One region of the Geodermatophilus sp. URMC 61 genome, then DNA from elsewhere that is predicted to be linked to it. Evidence: riboswitches for the same ligand, from Rfam matches in the RefSeq annotation. Region 1 holds a riboswitch; each other region holds the start of a gene.
The links. Region 1 has a riboswitch for cyclic di-AMP ahead of ACU610_RS03820 (NlpC/P60 family protein). Riboswitches for the same ligand answer to the same signal wherever they lie in the genome.

Region 1 (7,287 bases):
GTGGTCCGTGGCGGCGAGGTGGAGCCCGACCGGGTCGACCCCTCGGCGCTGGGCATCGCGCAGCCGCCGACCGACGCGCTGCGGGGAGGCGACCCGGCGTTCAACGCCGACGTGTTCCGGCGGGTGCTGGCCGGCGAGCCGGGCCCGGTGCGCGACGCGGTGCTGCTCAACGCCGCCGCCGCACTCGCCGCCTTCGCCGAGCGATCCGCGCGGCTGCACGACGCGCTGGCCGTCGGCCTGGAGCAGGCGGCGGCCGCCGTGGACGACGGGCGGGCGGAGGCCCGGCTGGCGCACTGGGTGGACACCAGCCGGGCGCTGCGCGGCTGAAGGAGGACCCTGTCCTCCTCACCGTGGAAGGACCCGTCCTCCCCGCCCTTCGCAGGCTCAGCAGGAGGACCCCCTCCTCCTCACGCCTCGCAGGCTCAGCGCGAGCCTCGGGACGAGGCCGGCGGGACCCTGCAGGGGCCGGACGGGCCCGCGACGGGGTCCCTATTCCAGGCCGAGGGAGAACGCGGCCTCGAGGTCGTGCCGGGAGTAGGCGCGGAACGCGATGTGGGTCTCGGTCTCCAGCACGCCCGGCACCTTGTTGATGCGCCCGGCGATCACCTCGGCCACCTGGTCGAACTCGCGGACCCGGACGACCGCGATGAGGTCGACCTCGCCGGCGGTCGAGTAGACCTCGCTGACCCCCTCGAGGTCGGCGACGGCCTCGGCCACCTCGGGGATCGCGTCGGTGGCCGCGTCGATCATGACGATGGCGGTGATCACGCCGGGGATGCTAGCCGGGCGCCCGGGACGCCGGCGGCTGCGCCGGAGACCCGCTCGGGCCGGGCCCGGGTACCCAGCGAACGGCTGTCGGCGAACGGGTCGCGCCCGGCACGGCCGGCCTCCACCCGGTCGAGGAAGTCGGTGTAGCCGCCCGTGCCCGGAACCGGGCAGGCCAGCGTGCCGTCGACCTGCACCAGCCGGGTGCCGGGCCTCTCCATCCAGCGCAGCACCAGCTCGGTCTCGTCGACCGAGGCCGCCAGCTCGCCGTCGGGGCCCAGGGGTGTCTCCGCCGTCGCCAGCAGCCCCTCGAGGGTGGTCCGCACCGAGCTGCCGCGGGCGGCGCACCCGGCGGCCACCAACCGGCCCCGGCGGACGACGGACAGCTGCCAGCCGCCCTCGCCGTCCGGACGGGCCAGCACCAGCTCGGGCACCGCGGCCAGGGACTCCAGCCGCTGCCGCCGCCGCACCGCGCGCACGAGGGTGGCGACGCGGTCGCGCAGGACGGCGGCGTCCTCGTAGCGCTCCTGGGCGGCCAGCCGCTCCACCCGCGCCAGCAGCGGCGCCAGCAACGGGCGCGGGTCGGCGGCCACCGCGGTGCGGAGGACGGCGGCGATCTCGCCGTACTCCTCGACGGACTGGGCGCCGGTGCACGGTGCGCCGCAGCGGCCCATGCCGGCCAGTGCGCAGGCGGTGCCGAGCACCCGCACCGAGAGCCGGCCGGTGCACTGGCGCAGCGGCAGCGACTCGTGGACGGCGGCCACCGCGGCGTCGGCCGCGCGCCGGTCGGGGAAGGGGCCGAGGAACACCCTGGCGTCCGGGCGCACCCGGCGCACCACCGACAGCCGCGGGAAGGGCTCCTCGGTGAGCCGCACCCACAGCGCCCGCTCGGGGAACCGCGAGCGACGGTTGTAGCGCGGTTTGTGCTCGGCGATCAGCCGCAGCTCGCGGACGGCGGCCTCGAGGTCGTGCGCGCATGGGATCGCGTCGACCCGCTGCGCCAGCGCCACCATCTCGGTCATCCGGCTGCGCTGCTCGCCGGCGGTGAAGTAGCTGCGCACCCGGCTGCGCAGGTCGGTCGACGTGCCGACGTACAGGGGCTCGTCGCGGGGACCGCGGAAGAGGTAGACGCCCGGGCCGTGCGGCACGCCGTCGGCCAGGTGCCGCTTGCGCAGCCGCTCCGGGTCGACCTGCCGGGTGAGGCCGGTCAGCTCCTCCAGGCTGGTGATGCCCAGCGGGCCCAGGCGCTCGAACAGCCCGTGCAGGACGTCGACGGTGGCGCGGGCGTCGGCCAGCGCCCGGTGGCAGGGCTCGGTGCTGGTGCGGAAGTAGGGCGCGAGGGTGGCCAGCTTGCAGTTGGGGACCTCGTCGCGGGTGAGCAGACGGCGGGCGAGGACGGCGGTGTCGACCGAGGCCGCGGCCGGCCAGGGGATGCCGCTCTCCGCGCAGGCGGCCCGGAGGAAGCCGAGGTCGAACGGCGCGTTGTGGGCGACCAGCACCGCGCCGCGGGCGAACTCGAGGAAGTGCGGCAGGACGGCGCCGATGCGCGGGGCCGCGGCGACCATCGTCGAGGTGATCCCGGTGAGCACGCTGATGTAGGGCGGGATCTCGCAACCGGGGTCGACGAGGGTCTGGAACTCGCCGAGCACCTCCCCGCCGCGCACCTTGACCGCCCCGATCTCGGTGATCGCGCTGTCCTTCGGCGAGCCACCGGTGGTCTCCAGGTCGACCACGACGAAGGTGACCTCCGCCAGCGGGGTGCCGAGCTCGTCGATCGTGGCCTGCTCGTAGCGGGGCAGGCCGGCGGCGGCGCGGGCCGCCGTCCCGGCGAGGCGAGCGGGGGAGAGCGACACCGGCCGGGCGGGGGAGGAGCGCACGGGGCGGACGGTAGGTCGGGGTGGTGACAGTCCCGGGGACGCGCGCCGGGCAACGGGGAGGGTGGGGGAGGACGTCGCCCGTCCGGGGGGGGAGCGGTGCGCCGTCCCCTGGCGCGCCCGCGCGGCCCCCTACACCATCTCGTCGAGGACCGCTGCGGTCCCGATTCGCAGAGGTGGTCCGTGTACTCGCTCTCCCGGTGGCGCCCCGGCCGCCGCGCGGTGGCGTCCCTGTCCGCAGGCGTCGTCGCGCTCGCCGCCGTGCTGTCGTCGGCGACCCCCGCGGTGGCCGACCCGACGGGCCGGGCCGGCGCGACCGCCAGCCTCCTGGACAGCCCCGAGCTCGACGATCTGCAGCGACGCGCCGACGAGGTGCAGGCCGACCTGCAGGAGCGGCAGTCCCGGGTCGTCGCGGCTCGGGAGGCCCTCACCGCCGCCGAGGCGGCCGCGGCGCAGGCGGAGGCCGACATCGTCGCGGCGGACGCCGAGCTCGCTCGGGCCCGGGCCGAGGTGGCCCGGCACGCCTCGGCGGTGTACCGGGACGCGGGTGAGGTCACGCCGCTGTCCGTGCTGCTGTCCGGTGGTGGTCCCGGGGACGTCGTCGCCGCGGGGGGCCTGCTCGACGCCGCCGAGCGGCACGCGGCCGCGGTGGTCGCCGCCGCGGAGCGTCGACGGCAGGAGGCCGCGGCGCGGCGGGCGGAGGCGGAGAGGACACGGGAGGCCGCCCGTGCCCGAGCGGCGCAGCTCGCCACCGAGACCGCTGAGCTGGAGGCGGCCGCGGCCGCGGCGAGCCGGGACCTGGAGGTCGCCGTCGCCGCCGTCGACCGGCAGCTGGGCCGGCAGCGGGAGGAGCAGCGGGCGTCCGGCCGGCAGGCGGCGGCCGACTGGCGCAGGCACCTCGACCAGCTGGCCGCGGCCGGCATCGTCCCGCCGCCGGCCGCGGCGCTGCGCGACCCGGCGGCAGGCCTGCCCGACGGGCTGGCGCCGGTGCCGGCGTCCGACGGCGGCGCGCAGGCGGGGGCGGCCGCGTTGCCCGGCGCGTCGGATCCGCTGGTCGTCCCGTCCGCCGAGGCGGTCGGCGCGGTCAGCGCCGCGGTGGACGCTCTGGAGCTGCCCTACGTCCCGGGGGCGGCGGGGCCGGACGCGTGGGCCTGCGGATCGCTGGTGCACGCCGTCTACGCCTCGGTGGGGATCGACCTCCCCGATGACCAGGCGGGGCTCTTCTCGGTGACCACGCCGGTCGACCCGGCCGACGTCCTCCCGGGGGACCTGGTGTTCCTCGGCGCCGGCCGCTCCGGTCTGGGCAACGTGGGCATCGCGCTCGACCGGCGGACCGTGCTGGCGGCCGACGCCCGCGCCGGTGCCGTGGTGGTCGGCCGCCCGGCGGCCGACCGGGTGCTGGGTGTCGCGCGGCCGAGCCTCGGGCCGCGCACGGCCGTCCGGGCGCCCGGACCGTCCGGCGGGGCGCTGCCGGTGGGGTGCGGCGCCGTGCGGTACCCGCCCGAGACGTCCGGGGGGTCGGCGTGGGGCGGCTTCCCGAACGGGTTGATCCCGCCCAGCGCGATGTGTCCGCTGGAGGTCGCCGGCCACCTGCTGCGCTGCGACGCGGCGGCGGCCCACCGGGGGATGAGCAGTGCCTTCGCCGATGCCTTCGGGACGCCGTTGTGCACCACCGACTCCTACCGGACCTACGCCGCTCAGGTGCGGCTGTACGGGGAGAAGCCGGAGCTGGCCGCGGTGCCCGGCACCAGCAACCACGGCTGGGGCCTCGCGGTCGACCTGTGCGGGGGCGTCGAGCGGTTCGGGACGGCGCAGTACGCCTGGATGGTCGCCAACGCCGGTCGCTTCGGCTTCGTCCACCCGCGGTGGGCCGACCCCGGCAACGGCCGCGAGGAACCCTGGCACTGGGAGTACGTCGGCGCCTGAGCCGGAACTGTCGGTGCCCGCTCCTAGCGTCCTGCCCGGATCGACCGGGGCCGCGGACGGCCTCCTGCGACGAGGGTCGGCGAGCAGAGGAGTGGACCGTGCACATCGACTGCGACACCTGCACCGCCCGCGGCACCGGCTGCGGCGACTGCGTCGTCACCGTCCTGCTGGGGGCGCCGCCGGGCTGGCAGAGCACCGACCCGACGGTGGTGCCGATGACCGGCCGGCGGGACGGCCAGCTGTCCGCCGAGGACGTCGTCGTGCTGCCGCCGGGGGTGGTCGTGGAGTTCGACGAGGTGGAGCGGCGCGCCGTGCGGGTGCTGGCCGACGCCGGGCTGGTGCCGCCGCTGCGGCACGAGCACGCCACGCGTCCGGCCCCGGCACGACGGGCCGCGCCGCAGCGGCGGGCCGGCGGTCAGGGGTCGCAGCGGCGCACCGGGTGAGCGGGGCGCGCCCGTCTCCGTGCGAGCCGGGTCCGACGGACGGCGTGTCGCCGACCAGCAGGAACACCGATCCCACAGTCCCCGGCACCCCCGATCGTCACTTCTTCAACAACCCCCGTACGGTGAGCCGGTCCGGCCGGGTGGTCGTCACCTGCAGACGGGTGACCTCGGCCGGTCACCGCCGAATCGCCCGAGGCGCCACACCGGCGCCGAGGGGGAACCGGGGACCCACCGCAGCACTGGGGTGAGTTCTCCCGCGCGCCGGTCCGCCGGGGCGCAGAGATAGGGCGCCTTCTTCCCAGCCCGAACCCGTCAGCTAACTCGGTAGGCGGTCGCTGAGGAAGAAACGGAGAGCCGCCGACCGTGGCGACCCCCCGCCCTGCCCAGAGGCATGCCGTCGATCAGTTCCACCCCGACCTCCCGGTCGCGTTCCGCCGCCCGACCCTGTCCCGCGGCATCGCCCGCGGACTGGTCCTGGGAGCCACCGCCACCCTCGCCCTCACACTGCTGCCGGGCACCGCCGTCGCGGAGCCGGAGGACGCCACGAGCGCCGCACAGGCCGCGCAGCTGGTCGCCCGGGCCGCGCACGAACTCGAGGTCCTGACCGAGCAGGTCAACGAGGCCCGCGAGACGCTGGCGCAGCAGCAGGACGCCGTCCGGAGCGCCGGCCAGGCAGTCGCCGCCGCCCAGACGCAGCTCGACGCGCTCGACGGCCGGATCCGCCAGGTCGCCCGCACCGCCTTCACCGCCGGCGACGGCATGCCGGAGCTGGACCTGCTGATGACCAGCGGGTCGGCCGAGGAGTTCGTCTCGCAGCTGGCCACCCTCGACGCCATCGCCGGCCACACCGACGACGTGCTCGGTGCGGTCGCCGCGTCCGCCGCCGCGGCCGAACGGGCCCGCGCCGACGCCGACGCCGCGCAGGCCGCCGCCCAGCGCACGCTCGACGACGTCACCGCCCGCCAGGCGCAGCTCGAGGCGGACACCGCCGACTACCAGGCGCAGTACGACGCGCTGTCGGCACCGCAGCAGCAGGAGGTCGTGGCCGCGCACGCCGGCCGGTCGGTCCCCGCCGCGCCGGCCGCCGCGGCCGGCGGCGCCGCGCAGATCGCCGTCGACACCGCCCTGGCGCAGGTGGGGGACCCGTACGTGTGGGGCGCCGGCGGGCCGAATGCCTTCGACTGCTCGGGGCTGACCCAGTACGCCTACGCCGCGGCCGGCATCAGCCTGCCGCACTCGTCGCGGATGCAGGCGGCGATGGGTTCCGCGGTCTCCCGGTCCGAGCTGCAGCCGGGCGACCTGATCTTCTACCACAGCCCCGTCAGCCACGTGGCGATGTACATCGGCAACGGCCAGATGGTGCACGCCTCGACCTCGGGTCAGCCGGTGAAGGTCGTGAGCGTCGACTCGATGGGCGGCATCACCGGGATGCGCCGGGTCGCCTGAAGGACCCCGTCCTCCTCACCGCTCGCAGGCTCGTGGCGAGCCTCGGGACGGGGCCGGGGACGGGGCCGCGGCGAGCTTCTGGACGGGGCCGGCCCGGGGCGGGGCCAGGATCGAGCCGCTGCCCGTGTCCCGGTCGGGAGTCCCTCCGGGCACCCGTGACCGGCCCACCGCCGCCGAGTGCCGTCCCCGACCGCCGCGGACCCGACCATAGGATCGGCGCGTGAGCGGGGCGGGCGGGACGAGCGCCCGCCGGGTCGCGCTCCTGGTCGCCGGTGTCCTCGGCGCCGCGCTCGTCGTCGTCCTCGTGACGGTCCCGCCGTGGACGCTGCTGCCCGAGCCACCGGGTGGGCGTACTCCCGTCGACCCCTCGTCGGTCCTGCCGCCGGACCTCCTCGCCCGGGCCGAGGCCTTCGCCAGGGCGCTGCGCCCGGCCTCGCTGACCTCCCTGCTCCTCGGCCTGGTCGTCTCCGCCGTCCTGGGGCTGACCCCGCTGGGGGCACGGCTGGTGCGGGCCGTGGCGCGACCGCTCGGCGGCGGGCGGGTCGCCCAGGTGCTGCTCGGCACGGCGGCCGTGGTGGTCCTCGGCCGGCTGGCCACGCTGCCGGTGTCGGCGTACGCGGAGGTGGTCCGCCACCGGTACGGCATCTCGACCCGCAGTTGGGGGTTGTGGCTGCGCGACGTCGCGGTCTCGACCGCCATCAGCGCCGTCCTCACCGCCCTCGCGCTGGCCGCCTTCCTCTGGCTGGTCCGGCGCGCGCCGCGCACGTGGTGGGCGTGGGCCGCGGCGGTGGCGGCCGGCTTCGTCGTCGTCGGGTCGTTCCTCTACCCGGTGG
Region 2 (7,287 bases), 540 kb from region 1:
ACCGCCACCCGATTCGTCGAGACGCTCGATGCCGACACTCGTGCCGCCGCCGACGATCCCGACCTGCTGCCGGTGCGCCTGGCGCACGCCGCGGCCACCGTGCTCCCCGTCGAAGGGGTCGGGCTGAGCATCCACGGGGAGCCGGGCCTGCGGACACCCCTGGCGGCCAGCAGCGAGGTCGTCGCCATCGCCGAGCGACTGCAGTTCACCGCCGGCAGCGGGCCGTGCCTGTTCGCCGCCGAGTCCGGGCTGCCGGTGTTCGCGACCGAGGAGATCCTGGCCCGCCGGTGGCCGGCCTTCCACGACCTGCTGGTCACCCACACGCCGCTGCGCAGCGTCCTCGCCCTGTCCCTGCCCGGACGGCTGAAGGGCCTGGGCGGGATGGACCTCTACCTCGCCGCAGCCGATGGGGCGATCGCCGTGGACGTCTTCGCGGCCCGGTGCGTCGCCGAGCTCGTCTCCGACCACCTGGACCTGGCCGCCGACTGGTCGGTGTGGACGCCGACCGAGCTGCCGGCCTGGTCGGACACCCCCGATGCGCGGCGCCGGGGCCGGCTGTGGCTGGCGGTGGGCATGCTGATGCTCGCCCTGCAGGCGCCGGCTCCGGACGCACTGGCGGTCCTGCGCGGGTACGCCTACGCGGCCGGCCGGACGGCCGACGACGTGGCCATCGACCTGGTCGAGCGGCGTCTGCGGCCCGAGCAGCTGCGTGAGGACGCGGGCAGCCCGGGACAGCCCACCACCTGAGCCACCTCGTCGGTGCGCGTCCTGCACCGTCGTCCCGCGTGGACGCGCGCGGGCCGGCTCGGGACCCGGCCGAGGGTGGCTCGTCCGACGGAGCGGCCAAGGCCATCCGCTGACCGGGAGGGCCGCACGGAGGAGGCTGCGCGCATGGACATCACGACCGTCAACGACCGGCACCTGTACCAGGGCCGGGTCGTCCTGCGAGATCCCGAGGACCCGACGGCCCGGAGCGAGATGCCGGTGCGGATCGTGCGGTTCGGTCCGCCCGGCTGGCTGACCGTGGCCGACGGTCTCACCGACGACGCAGACATCGAGCTGTACCCCACCAGCCGGGTGCTGGCGGTCTCCGCGCTGCGGGAACTCGGCGGGGCCCCGCTCCGGTCGAGCGCCGAGCACTGAGCCCCTCCGACTCGTGCACCCGCCGCACGGGCACCGCGCCCGCTGCCCGTGCGGATCGACCCGGCGGGCGGTCCCGCGACGTCGACGGCTCGGTGTCGCCCGCTGCCGGCGCCACGACCGTGCCCCGAGGTCGGGCCACGGGCCGTAGGCGTTCCCCCGGAGCCGCCTCCAGTGACTCCGACACCCCTCGGGGACATCGACCCGGTGGCGGTTCGTCGTGGTGTCCACCGCCGTGTCGACCACCGTCCGGCGCCGACGTGCCGGCTCAGGATCCGGGATCGCCCCGCTGGACCTCCCGTTCGGGGAGTTCTCCGACGGTCACCGTTCCGGGTGCGGCGGGCCCGAAGACCTTCACGGCGGCCGTGATCGTCCCCTTCAGGACGTGCTGCACGTAGTTCGCGGCGGCCATGGGACCCAGGCCGAAGGGCAACAGCCCGGCGAGGAGCGGCGGTCCGACCGCCAGTGCCCACGACCGGAGAATCTCCGACTGCGAGGCGGCGATCTCCTGCCGCTCCTCCGCCGTCAGGGCCGCCAGGGCGTCGTGCGCAGCGGGCTGCCCCAACAGCGACGCGTGGCGTCCCAGGATCGCGTCGGGGCGGATCCTCCCGGTCTTGTCGAGCCCGACCGCTCCGTCCGTGAGGACCAGGAGGACGGCGATGCGGGTCAGTTCGGGGTCGGTGAGGTCCCTGTCGTAGAGCAGTCCGACCTTGATGGCCGCACTCACCGCCTCCTTCAGGACCTCCCTCAACGCGACCGGGACCGCGGCTGCCGAGATCGCCGTCCCGTAACCGGGCAGGATCGACGGCAGGGAGTAGGAGACCGCTCGCGCCGCCCTGATCCGGTTTCCGCGCGTCACCTGGCCGACCAGGTCTCCCGGCGCGACCAGGGGCTTGCCCGCACGGACCTTGTCGACCACCTTCTGGGCCTCCTCGAGGGAGGGCTGGAGGGTCCGGTTGATCAGCGCCATGGCGCGCTCGACGGTCGACTCGATGTCGAACTCCGGCTTCGGGAAGGTGAAACCGCTGGTCATGTCGGTCTCCTGTCCGTTGGCGACGTCCGGAGGATGCCAGCGCGCCGCGCCGGAACGGGGACCACGGTGCGCGGCCCGTCGGCCGGGTCACCGACACGTGCGCAGGGCCGACTCGACGCGAGCAGTGGGCCCCTGCACCACCGGTCGATGGCGGTGCCGTCCGGTCCCCACGCCTGTCGTCGACCGGGCCGCACGAGGCGCAGGGCAGTTCCGGACCGTGAGTGCACGGCCGGGGAGGAGTGACGGCGCTGCGGCTCCTGCTCGTCCCTGCACGCTGCATTTGCTGTGACCTAAGTCACATTCTACGGTCAGGGCGCTCGCATCCGCGGGACGGTCCGGCAGCACGCCGAATCCTGCCGCTGGCCGGACCGACCTCGACACACCTGAGGCAGGAACGGGAGATCGCAGGACCTCCGGGCCCAGTAAGCGGCCCTCGGGGTGAAGCCGTGTCCGCCACGGCCGGGCAGTCCTCCCGCCCGAACCCGACAGCTCATCCCGCAGGCGCGCTCGGAGGATCTCATGCACAGATCTGTCCTCGGCATGCCCGATTCCGTCCAGGCGGGGCGCCCCATCCGTCTGGGCATCGTGGTGAGCCTGGCGCTCATCGCCCTCGCAGTACCGGCTCCGGCGATGGCAGCCCCTGACACCTCGGCCCGTGCACCAGCAGACCTGTGCGCGCAGGTCGCTTCGCGGGCCGGCTTCAGCGGCGATCGGCTCGTCACCGCGGTCGCGGTCGGCATGGGGGAGTCGTCCTGTCGGCCGAACGCGCAGAACGCCAACGGCCCGACCAAGGGCTGTCCGAACGGCTCGGTGGACCGTGGTCTCTGGCAGATCAACAGCTGCTGGCACCCCTCGGTCTCCAGGAGCTGCGCCTTCGACGCACAGTGCAACGCCAACGCCGCGTATCGGATCTCCGCCAAGGGCGCCAACTTCAGGTCCTGGGCGGCCTACACCAACGGCTCGTACCGGAACCACCTGCCCGCGGCCCGGGCTGCGGTCAGCCGACTCAGCTGAGCCCAGGTCACCGGAGGCACGTGACCGTGCCTGAACCTGAGACGCGTTGCGGGAGTACGCCCTCGGGATCGGTGTGCCCGCCCACGGCGGACACACCCCGACGTTCCCGTCGGCGCGGTGAGCCCAGCCGCACTCCCGCAACGTCGTCCGATGCCCGGTCGCAGGACTCCCTCTACCCGCGTCGATGCGGGTCCGCCGGGCCGCAGCCGAGCATGCGCAGCGGCCGCAGGGTGGGTCGGGATCGCACACCGACACGCCCGGTGAGCCCGACCCTGCAGCGCTGGACGGCGTCGGTGACGGGGGCCCTCCTGCTGGTGCTGCAGGCCGTCCCGGCTCAGGCGGCGTCGGCACCGCAGTGCGCGGCCGGCTACGTGCGGCTCACCTTCGACGACGGGCCCCACCGGACCGCCACACCCGACATCCTGGACACGCTCGCGGACCGGGGAGCGGAGGCGACGTTCTTCGTCACCGGTCAGATGACCGCTGCCCGACCCGACATCGTGCGCCGCGCCAGCAAGGAGGGGCACCGGATCGGGAACCACTCGTGGAGCCACCCGGAGCTCACCACGCTCGACCGGGCGCAGGTGGCATCCCAGCTGCGGCGCACCAACGAGGCCATCGAGCAGGCGACGGGGAGCGTCCCCGGCGAGTGGCGCCCGCCGTACGGCGCCACCAACGACCTCGTACAGGCGGCGGCCCGGGAGGTCGGCCTGGACTCGATGGTGCTGTGGACCGTCGACCCCCGCGACTGGGCGGATCCGCCGGCGACGACGATCCGGGACCGCGTGCTGCAGCAGGTGCGGCCGGGGAGCATCGTCCTCCTGCACGACGCCACGGGGCAGAACACCCCCGCAGCCCTGCCGATGATCCTGGACGGGCTGGCCGAGAGGGGGTACTGCACGCAGTGATGTCCCCGCACCACACCGCGGGGTTGTGGAACGGTCCGGACGATCGACGCGGTGGTCCGTTCATCGGCCACGGCACGCAGGAGCTCCTCGGCTGGTCCGGCGGCCCCGGTGGCCGCCGGGCTGGCGACGCCACCGGCGTCGACGGCGCTGACCGGTGTCATGACGACGGCGATCCGGGGCCGCCCGGCGTGATCCGGGGTGGACGGCTACCGCTGCCCGAGGGGCTGCAGGTCCAGATCCGCCAGGGTCGCCGGGTCGGCGAGCAGGTCGATCGCGGTCACGACGCCGTCCTCGACCGTGAAGGCGAAGACCACCTGCGGCGTCCCCCTCAGTGACCACACCGCTCCGGGCGTGCCGTCGACGAGCACGAGCCGCGCGGCCCGCGCCCGGCCGGAGAAGAACCGGGCGACCGCGGTCGCCCCGGAGACCTCGGCGTCGGCGCCCATCCGGGTGGCGACGGCGTCGGACCGCAGCACCGCCTCGGGGTGGAGGAGCTGGAGCAGGGCGGAGAAGTCGCCGTTGCGCGACGCGTCGAGGAAGGCCGCGACCACCTCGCGGCGCCGCTGGGTGGCATCGGGCGGCTCGGCTCCGCGCACCCGGCGCCGGGCCCGGCTGGCCAGCTGCCGAGCAGCGGCAGGGGAGCGGTCGACGATCGGCGCGATCTCGTCGAAGGGCACGTCGAACAGGTCGTGCAGCACGAAGGCCAGCCGCTCGGCGGGCGCGAGCTGGTCGAGGACGACGAGCAGCGCCAGCCCGACGGAGTCGGCGAGCACCGCCTCCTCGGCGGGGTCGGCGACGGCGTGCAGACGGCTCGGCGGCGCGTCGTCGAGGGGGTCCTCGCGCCGGCTGGCCCGAGCACGCAGCTGGTTGAGCGCCACGCGGGCCACGACGGTCGTCAGCCAGCCGCCGAGGTTCTCCACGTCGGCGCTGCCGGCCCGGCTGACCCGCAGCCAGGCCTCCTGGACGGCGTCCTCGGCCTCGGCGCGCGAGCCGAGCAGGCGGTGGGCCACGGCGGTCAGCCGGTCGCGGTGCTCCTCGAACCGCCCCGCGAGGACGTCGGCTGCGCTCACGTCGTCACATCCCTCGGTCGGCGCGTGTCAGAGAGGTGGCAGACGAACCCCACCATCCGAGGAGCACACCATGACGACCGGGATCCGCACCGTCATCTACCCCGTGGACGACCTGGCCCGCGCCAAGGCGCTGTTCGGTGCGCTGCTCGGTACCGAGCCGGTGGTGGACGCGCCGTACTACGCCCAGTTCGACGCCGACGGTCAGGCGATCGGCCTGGACCCGCACGGCCACCGGCACGGGCAGTCCGGCCCGGTCGCCTACTGGCACGTGGACGACGTCGCGACGAGCCTCGCCGCCCTCCTGGCGGCCGGCGCCGAGACGGTGCAGGAGCCCACCGACGTCGGCGGCGGCCTCCTCGTCGCCCTGGCCCGGGACGGCGACGGCAACCTCATCGGCCTGCGCCAGGCGGGCTGATCCGCACCGCTCCTCATCCTCGTGCCGCCGCTCGCCGCGTCCCGCGGAGGAGACCGGGGCGGGCCGGCCGTCCCGGGGACGGGAAGCGCCGGCTCCTCCGACGGACACCCGCACCGGGTCGCCCCGGGGAGCTCGACATGGGCACGCGCCACCGGTCCGCGGCCGCGCGCGCCGCCTCACGGGCCGCCGGTGGCTCGTGCGCGGCGAGCTCCGCCTCGGCGTAGAGCCGGAGCAGACCGCGGAGGGCGTAGCGGTTGCCGGCCGCGGGCTGGACGAGGTCGAGGTCGGCGAGCTCGTCGAGCATGTCCTCCGCACGCCACCGCGGCGCCCCGACGAGGGCAGCGGCCAGACCGGCCACGAAGGTCGGGTCCTCCACGAGCGCCAGCCGTCGGGACAGCTGCCGGGTCGACGGCCCGAGCTGGTCGACGGACGACCCGATGGCCGCCCGCATCTGCAGGTCGCCGGCGGTCAGCGCGTCCAGACGGCGTGCCCTCACCGCAGGCGTTGCACCAGCCCGGCCGCCGTCCACCCGGGTCGGCTGGCCACGCGGTTGCCGGCGATGCGCAGCGCCAGGGGGACGTGGTCGCACAGGCGTGCCAGCCGGACCAGGTCCGGCTCCGCGGCCTGCTCGGGCACGCTATCTCGGTCTCACGGCCCGACGAGGTCGCCGCCACGATCCTGGCGGCGGTGGAGGCGGTCACGTCGATCCCCGCGTGACACCCGCGGTGGGGCCGGGCCGCGTCCACTGCCCGGCCGCACCGGCGACCCCTCGTTCGCCCCGGACGGAGGCAGGCGGACCGCCGATGCAGCGCCGAGCCACGGCGGCGCCGGCCCACGGCGGACGAAGGGCCACGCCGGCGCGGTCGGTCGCCGCGACGACGAGGAACCGCACTCCTGCGTGTTCCTCTGGTGGTACCAGGGCGGTGTGTCGAGTCTGGACGGACACCCACCCACACGTGAGCCCCCAGGAGACCCCTGATGGACCTGAGCCGTTTGCGGATCACCCGGCAGCACGTCGTGGACCTGCTGCCGATCATGGGACTGACTCCGGAGCAGGAGGCCCGGTTGCTCGCCCTCCACTACCCGGTCGACTTCACCGAGGCCGCCGCCGCCTTCCAGTCCGTCGGCGTCGCCCTGGACACGCTCACCGACCGGATGGGTGGGAGCCCCTGAGCGACCGCGGGCCGGTCGGGGTCACGGGCCGCGGACCGGCGGCACCCGACTCAGGCGTGGGTCCCTCCCGTCAGGCGGGCGGCGAGGGTCCGGGCGGCGTCCGTGGCGGAGCGGCGGAAGAGGTCGTCGTCGCCGGTGCACAACCAGTTCACCGACAACCCGAAGAGCTGGCCCAGCACAGACTCGGCGAGCACCTCCACGTCCCCGCACCAGGTACCGCCGGATGCCTCGGCGACGCGGTGCAGCAGGTCGAGGACGTCGCCGCGGTACTGCTCGGTGGACTCCCGCGCCGCGGCTCGCAGGTCGTCGTCCCGGCCGCCCATCATGGTCAGCTCCTGGAGCACGATCTCGGCTCCGGGATCGGCGATGACGCTGTCGACGTAGCCGACCAGGGCGCGGGTCAGGATCTCCGCGGGGGTGCCCCCGGTCTCCACCGCCCGCCGGAGCAGCGCGGTGGAGCGGTCACGGTCGGCCCGGAAGACCGCGCGCACCAGCTCGGTCTTGGAGCCGAAGGCGTAGTGCACCGCCCCCAGC
Region 3 (7,287 bases), 1.6 Mb from region 1:
GAGGTCGGACCCGGCGTCACTGCCCCGGCCGGACCTGCGCACGACGCCCCCCACGGAGACCTCCGCGGGGGGCGTCGTCGTCCCGACACGGCCCCTCCCTCCGGGGACGTGAGCGACGTCTCCGCGCAGTGACCTCGGAGAGGGTTGGACGGCGGCGCGCCCGGGCAGGACGGTCCGGAACACCACGCGAACCGACCTCCCCGACGACGCCTCGCGGCGGGGAGGCCACCGGCCCCCGGCTCCCGGGGGCGCCAGCACAGGAGGACCTCGTCCATGAACCAGGTGTGGCCTGGAACCGCCTACCCCCTCGGCGCGACCTACGACGGCACCGGCACGAACTTCGCGATCTTCAGCGAGGTCGCGGAGAAGGTCGAGCTGTGCCTCTTCGACGGCGACGGCAACGAGGAGCGCATCCGGCTCCCCGAGATGGACGGCTACGTCTGGCACGCCTTCCTGCCTGGCATCCAGCCCGGGCAGCGCTACGGCTACCGCGTGCACGGCCCCTACGACCCGTCCCAGGGCCTGCGCTGCAACCCCAACAAGCTGCTGCTCGACCCCTACGCGAAGGCGATCGACGGCCCGATCGACTGGGACCCTTCGGTCTTCGGCTACGACTTCGACAGCGGTGAGCGCAACGACGACGACTCGGCCGCGCACATGCCGAAGTCCGTCGTCGTCAACCCGTACTTCGACTGGGGTGTGGACCGACCGCCGAGGACGCCGTACCACAAGTCGGTCATCTACGAGGCCCATGTCAAGGGCCTGACGATGACCCACCCCGACGTCCCGGAGGAGCTGCGCGGCACCTACGCCGCCATCGCGCACCCGGCCGTCATCTCCTACCTGCAGGAGCTCGGCGTGACCGCCATCGAGCTCATGCCGGTGCACCAGTTCGTGCAGGACGACACGCTCCAGCAGAAGGGCCTGCGCAACTACTGGGGCTACAACACGATCGGGTTCTTCGCGCCGCACAACGAGTACGCGAGCAACACCGACAACGGCATGCAGGTGCAGGAGTTCAAGGGGATGGTCCGCACCCTGCACGAGGCGGGCATCGAGGTCATCCTCGACGTGGTCTACAACCACACCGCCGAGGGCAACCACCTCGGCCCCACGCTGTCGTTCAAGGGCATCGACAACCGGGCCTACTACCGGCTGGTCGAGGACGACCCGCAGTACTACATGGACTACACGGGCACCGGGAACTCGCTCAACGCCCGCACCCCGCAGGCGCTGCAGCTGATCATGGACTCGCTGCGGTACTGGATCACCGAGATGCACGTCGACGGCTTCCGCTTCGACCTGGCCTCCACGCTGGCCCGCGAGCTGCACGCCGTCGACCGGCTGTCGGCCTTCTTCGACCTGGTGCACCAGGACCCGGTGGTCAGCCAGGTCAAGCTCATCGCCGAGCCGTGGGACGTCGGTGAGGGCGGCTACCAGGTCGGCAACTTCCCGGCCCTGTGGACCGAGTGGAACGGCAAGTACCGCGACACCGTCCGGGACTTCTGGCGCGGCGAGCCCTCCACGATCGGCGAGTTCGCCAGCCGGCTCACCGGCTCGGCCGACCTCTACCAGCACTCCGGCCGGCGCCCGGTGGCGAGCATCAACTTCGTCACCGCGCACGACGGGTTCACCCTCAACGACCTGGTCTCCTACAACGAGAAGCACAACGAGGCCAACGGCGAGGGCAACAACGACGGCGAGAGCCACAACCGCAGCTGGAACTGCGGCGTCGAGGGCCCGACCGTCGACAAGAAGGTCCTCCACCTGCGCGCCCGGCAGCGGCGCAACTTCCTGGCCACGCTGATGCTCAGCCAGGGCGTCCCGATGCTGCTGCACGGTGACGAGCTGGGCCGCACCCAGCAGGGCAACAACAACGGCTACTGCCAGGACTCCCCGCTGACCTGGATCCACTGGGACGAGGTCGACGAGGGGTTGCAGGAGTTCACCAAGGCGGTGACCCGGTTGCGCCGCGAGCACCCGACGTTCCGCCGCCGCCGGTTCTTCCACGGCCGCCCGGTGCGCCGGGGCGAGGGCGACCCGGTGCAGGACGTCGCCTGGCTCACTCCGTCCGGCGACCTGATGACCGAGGACGACTGGGACGCCGGCTACGCCAGGACGATCGGCATGTACCTCAACGGGCACGGCATCCGGGAGACCGACGAGCGCGGGGAGTACGTGGTCGACGACCACTTCTACCTGGCCTTCAACGCCCACCACGAGCCGATCGAGTTCACCCTGCCGTCGGAGGAGTACGCCGTGGCCGCGTGGACCGTGGTGCTCGACACCGCGGAGATGGGTGAGGTCGAGCCGCGGGAGCTCAAGGCCGGCGAGACGGTGACGGTGCAGGACCGCTCGATGGTCGTGCTCAGCGCCCCCCGCCGCTCGTGAGCGAGCCGATGGACGGCGCGGCCCGCCGCCGCGCCGTCCCCACCGGGACCTACCGGCTGCAGGTCACCGCCGACTTCACGCTGGACGACGCCGCGTCGCTGGCCGGGTACCTCGCCGACCTGGGCGTGAGCCACGCCTACGCCTCACCGCTGCTGCGGTCGGCGTCGGGCAGCACGCACGGCTACGACACCGTCGACCACGCGCACATCGACGAGTCGCGCGGCGGTCGGCCCGGCTTCGACCGGCTGGTCGCCGCGCTGCACGAGCACGGCCTCGGGCTGGTGCTGGACCTGGTGCCCAACCACATGGGCATCGCCGACCCGGCCGAGGCGCCCTGGTGGTGGGACGTGCTGAAGCACGGGCGGGACAGCGCGCACGCGGCCGCCTTCGACGTCGACTGGGACTTCGGCGGCGGCCGGGTGCGCATCCCGGTGCTCGGGTCGGCGGACGACGTCGAGAAGCTCGAGGTCGTCGAGGGGGCGGGTGGGGAGGACGCTGCCCCGGAGCTGCACTACTACGACAACCGCTTCCCCGTCGCGCCGGGCACCGAGCACGGGACGCCGCAGGAGGTGCACGACCGGCAGCACTACGAGCTGGTCGACTGGCGGCGCGCCGACCGCGACCTCAACTACCGCCGGTTCTTCGCGATCAACACCCTCGCCGGGCTGCGCACGGAGGACCCGGCGGTCTTCGAGACGACGCACCGGCTCGTCCTGCGGCTGGTCGAGGAGGGCGCGGTCGACGGGCTGCGCATCGACCACCCCGACGGCCTGGCCGACCCCAAGGGCTACCTCGACCGGCTGGCCGAGGCCTCCGGCGGCCGGTGGACCGTGGTGGAGAAGATCCTCGAGCCCGGGGAGGACCTGCCGGAGTCGTGGCGGACCGCCGGGACGACGGGCTACGACGCCCTCGCCGAGGTCGACGACGTGCTGGTCGACCCGGCCGGCGAGGCGGTGCTCAGCGCGCTGGACACCGAGCTCACCGGCGCCCCGGTCGACTACGCGCAGCTGGTGCACGACTGCAAGCGCGAGGTGACCGACGGGATCCTCGGCTCGGAGGTGGCCCGGCTGGTGCGGGTGATCGGCGAGCTGCCCGGCATCGACCGGGAGCAGCAGACCGAGGCGCTGGCCGAGCTGCTGGCCAGCTTCCCGGTCTACCGCACCTACCTCCCCGACGGCCGCGAGCACCTCGACGCCACCGTGGCCGCGGTGCGGGAGCGCCGTCCCGACCTCTCCGCCGCGCTGGACGCGCTGCACCCGGTGCTCTCCCAGGCCGGGACCGAGGCGGCGACCCGCTTCGAGCAGACCAGCGGTCCGGTCATGGCCAAGGGGGTCGAGGACAGCGCCTACTACCGGTGGGCGCGGTTCGTGATGCTCAACGAGGTCGGCGGGGACCCGGCGCGGTTCGGCAGCACGGTGCAGGAGTTCCACGAGGCGCAGCAGCGCCGACTGGAGCGCAAGCCCCAGTCGATGACCACGCTGTCGACCCACGACACCAAGCGCAGCGAGGACACCCGAGCCCGGCTGGCCGTGCTCGCCGAGCTCGGGGCCGAGTGGGCCGACCTGGTCCGCGGGCTGCTGACCCGGCACCCGCTGCCCGACCGCCCGCTGGCGCACCTGGTGTGGCAGAACCTGGTCGGCGCCTGGCCGCTGTCGCGCGAGCGGGCGCACGGCTACGCGGAGAAGGCGGCCCGCGAGGCGGGGACGTCGACGACGTGGACCGACGTCGACGAGGAGTTCGAGACCGCTCTGCACGAGATGGTCGACGCGGCCTTCGACGACGAGCGGACCAGCTCCGAGATCGAGCGGTTCGTCGCCCGCATCGCGCCGTTCGGCCGGTCCAACTCGCTGGCGCAGAAGCTGCTGCAGCTGACGATGCCCGGCGTCCCGGACGTCTACCAGGGCACCGAGCTGTGGGACCTCTCGCTGGTCGACCCGGACAACCGCCGTCCGGTCGACCACGACCTGCGGCGGAGGCTGCTGGCCCGGCTGGACGCCGGCGAGGTCCCCACGGTCGACGAGACCGGCGCGGCCAAGCTGCTCGTCGTCTCCCGCGTGCTGCGCGCCCGCCGGGAGCACCCGGAGTGGTTCACCGGGTACGAGCCGGTGACGGCGACCGGGGTCGCCTCCGACCACGTGGTCGCCTTCGACCGGGGCGGTGTGGTGCCCGTGGCGACCCGGCTGCCCGTGGGCCTGTCGATCACCGGGTGGGGCGACACCGCGCTGCAGCTGCCGACCGGGGCCTGGCGGGACCTGCTCACCGGCGGGCGGTTCGTCTCCGACGCCGACGGGCTGCCGGTGGCCGGGCTGCTCGACCGGCTCCCGGTCGCGCTCCTGGTCCGCGACTGAAGCGGTAGCAGGACCCCTGCCCCCACCATCTCGCAGGCTCGCCCCAGGTCCCGTCCCGAGGCTCGCCGCGAGCTCGTGAGCGGTGAGGAGGACGGGGTCCTCGTGCCTGCAGGGGTCCAGGGCCGGGGCGCGGGGCCGAGGTGAGACGGACCTCACGTCCCCGCGTGGGCACGTGCCCACGCGGGGACGTGACCAGGTGATCCGCCCGGTCCCGGCGCCGACGGCCGGCCGTGTCACCCGAGTTGCCCGTGGGGCACGGGGTGTGCCGCCGTGACCTGACCGTTACCTTGTCCGGGCACCCCCATCCGGAACCGGGTGCCGGAGCCGATCCGCCGAACCCCGTCCGTCGGCCGCCGTACCTCCTGCACAGCCAGGACGGGGGTGGGGGACCCATCTCGGTGCCCGGCCGGTCCGGCCGGGCACCTCGGGGTGAAGCCGTGTGCGCACGGCCGGGGCACCGATCGCTCCGAACCCGACAGCTCACCTCGCAGGCGGCGGATCGGGAGTCCCCCATGCGTTCGTCCTCTCCTGCCCGCACGTCCGCACGCGCCCTGCGCCGTGGTGCCGTGGTGCTCGGCGGTGCCGCCGCCGTCTCCCTCGGCGTCCTGGCCGCCCCGGCCTCGGCGGCCGCCCCCAACAACTGGGACGCCGTCGCCCAGTGCGAGTCCGGCGGCAACTGGGCCATCAACACCGGCAACGGCTACTACGGCGGCCTGCAGTTCAGCGCGAGCACCTGGGCCGCGTTCGGTGGCCACCAGTACGCGTCCAACGCCCACCTGGCCACCAAGGCGCAGCAGATCGCCGTCGCCGAGCGCACGCTCGACGCCCAGGGCCCGGGCGCCTGGCCGACCTGCGGCAAGGGTCTCAACCCCTCCGCTCCCGAGGCCGGCGCGGCTCCCATCGCCGCTGCCCCGGTGGCCGCGCCGGCCCCGGCAGCGGCCGGCGGGGGTACCTACACCGTCCAGGCCGGTGACACGCTGGGCACGATCGCCCAGCAGCAGGGCGTCGCCGGTGGCTGGCAGGCGCTGTACGCCGCCAACGACGACCAGCTCAGCGACCCGAACCGGATCTCGGCCGGTCAGGTGCTGCAGCTGCCGTGAGGCGGACCGGCGGCCGGGGAGGCACTCCCCCGGCCGCCGGGAGCCCGGGCCCCTCGGCTCCGTCCCGGGTCCCGCCGGCCCCCTGCCGGCACGAGGACCCCGTCCTCCTCACCGCTCACGAGCTCGCGGCGAGCCTCCGGACGGGGCCTGACCCGAGCCTGCGAGCGGTGGGGGTCGGGGGTCCTTCCACGAGGGGTGGGGAGGACGGGGTCCTCGAGGAGTGGCGCGCGGCACGCGGGAAAGACGTGGTTGGCGGCCGTCCGCGCGGGCATGACCCCTCGGACCACCCACGACTCCCCTGGAGGCCCCTGCATGTCCGCTGCCGTCGAGTTCGCCGTCTGGGCGCCGGTCCCGGAACGGGTCCGGCTGCAGGTCGACGGGTCGGTGCACGACATGCGCCGGGAGGACGGCGGCTGGTGGCGGGCCGAGGTCGAGGCCGGCCCGGAGGCCGACTACGGCTTCCTGCTGGGCGACGACGACACCCCCCGCCCGGATCCGCGCTCGCGCCGCCAGCCCGAGGGTGTGCACGGGCCGTCCCGCCGCTACGACCCGTCCTCGTACGCGTGGGGCGACCGCGCCTGGACCGGCCGCCCGCTGGCCGGTGGCGTGGTCTACGAGATGCACGTCGGCACGTTCACCCCCGAGGGCACGCTGGACGCCGCCACCGGCAAGCTCGACCACCTGGTCGACCTCGGCGTCGACTTCGTCGAGCTGCTGCCGGTCAACGGCTTCGACGGCACGCACAACTGGGGCTACGACGGCGTCCTCTGGTACACGGTGCAGGAGAGCTACGGCGGTCCCGCGGCCTACCAGCGCTTCGTCGACGCCTGCCACCAGCGCGGCCTCGGCGTCATCCAGGACGTCGTCTACAACCACCTCGGCCCGTCCGGGAACTACCTGCCGCTGTTCATGCCGATCTTCAGCGAGGGCGGCGCCAACACCTGGGGGAGCTCGGTCAACCTCTCCGGCCCGGACTCCGACGAGGTGCGCCGCTACATCCTGGACAACGCGCTGATGTGGCTGCGGGACATGCACGTCGACGGGCTGCGGCTGGACGCCGTCCACGCGCTGGTCGACGAGCGGGCCACCCACGTGCTCGAGGAGATGGCGCAGGAGGTCGACCGGCTCTCGGTGGCGCTCGGCCGGCCGCTGACGCTCATCGCCGAGAGCGACCTCAACGACCCGCGGATGGTGACCCCGCGGGTGGCCAACGGCACGGGCATCTCCGCGCAGTGGAGCGACGACTTCCACCACGCGCTGCACTCGGTGCTGACCGGTGAGGGCCAGGGCTACTACGGGGACTTCGCCGCCGCCGGGCTCGCCGGGCTGGCCAAGACGCTGACCGGCGCGTACTTCCACGACGGTGCCTGGTCGAGCTTCCGCCGCCGGCACCACGGCCGGCCGGTCGACACCGCGCTGCTGCCCGGCTGGAAGTTCCTCGGCTACCT

Region 2: another riboswitch for cyclic di-AMP. It lies ahead of ACU610_RS06265 (hypothetical protein); the one in region 1 lies ahead of ACU610_RS03820 (NlpC/P60 family protein).
Region 3: another riboswitch for cyclic di-AMP. It lies ahead of ACU610_RS10925 (transglycosylase family protein); the one in region 1 lies ahead of ACU610_RS03820 (NlpC/P60 family protein).

What each region holds. Positions count from the first base shown of each region.
Region 1 covers NZ_JBRFHZ010000002.1:801,918-809,204, forward strand. The annotation lists gene trpD (anthranilate phosphoribosyltransferase) at 1-327, shown strand, start outside; gene ACU610_RS03800 (Lrp/AsnC family transcriptional regulator) at 490-768, opposite strand; gene ACU610_RS03805 (DEDD exonuclease domain-containing protein) at 765-2,642, opposite strand; gene ACU610_RS03810 (D-alanyl-D-alanine carboxypeptidase family protein) at 2,823-4,565, shown strand; gene ACU610_RS03815 (hypothetical protein) at 4,664-5,008, shown strand; cyclic di-AMP (ydaO/yuaA leader) riboswitch at 5,206-5,355, shown strand; gene ACU610_RS03820 (NlpC/P60 family protein) at 5,372-6,454, shown strand; gene ACU610_RS03825 (M48 family metallopeptidase) at 6,675-7,287, shown strand, end outside.
Region 2 covers NZ_JBRFHZ010000002.1:1,345,060-1,352,346, forward strand. The annotation lists gene ACU610_RS06250 (ANTAR domain-containing protein) at 1-747, shown strand, start outside; gene ACU610_RS06255 (hypothetical protein) at 892-1,143, shown strand; gene ACU610_RS06260 (hypothetical protein) at 1,409-2,173, opposite strand; cyclic di-AMP (ydaO/yuaA leader) riboswitch at 2,508-2,691, shown strand; gene ACU610_RS06265 (hypothetical protein) at 2,714-3,187, shown strand; gene ACU610_RS06270 (polysaccharide deacetylase family protein) at 3,448-4,095, shown strand; gene ACU610_RS06275 (sigma-70 family RNA polymerase sigma factor) at 4,302-5,165, opposite strand; gene ACU610_RS06280 (VOC family protein) at 5,236-5,580, shown strand; gene ACU610_RS06285 (hypothetical protein) at 5,594-6,076, opposite strand; gene ACU610_RS06290 (hypothetical protein) at 6,073-6,216, opposite strand; gene ACU610_RS06295 (hypothetical protein) at 6,559-6,753, shown strand; gene ACU610_RS06300 (TetR/AcrR family transcriptional regulator) at 6,804-7,287, opposite strand, start outside.
Region 3 covers NZ_JBRFHZ010000002.1:2,379,448-2,386,734, forward strand. The annotation lists gene glgX (glycogen debranching protein GlgX) at 274-2,391, shown strand; gene treY (malto-oligosyltrehalose synthase) at 2,388-4,739, shown strand; cyclic di-AMP (ydaO/yuaA leader) riboswitch at 5,081-5,248, shown strand; gene ACU610_RS10925 (transglycosylase family protein) at 5,252-5,839, shown strand; gene treZ (malto-oligosyltrehalose trehalohydrolase) at 6,152-7,287, shown strand, end outside.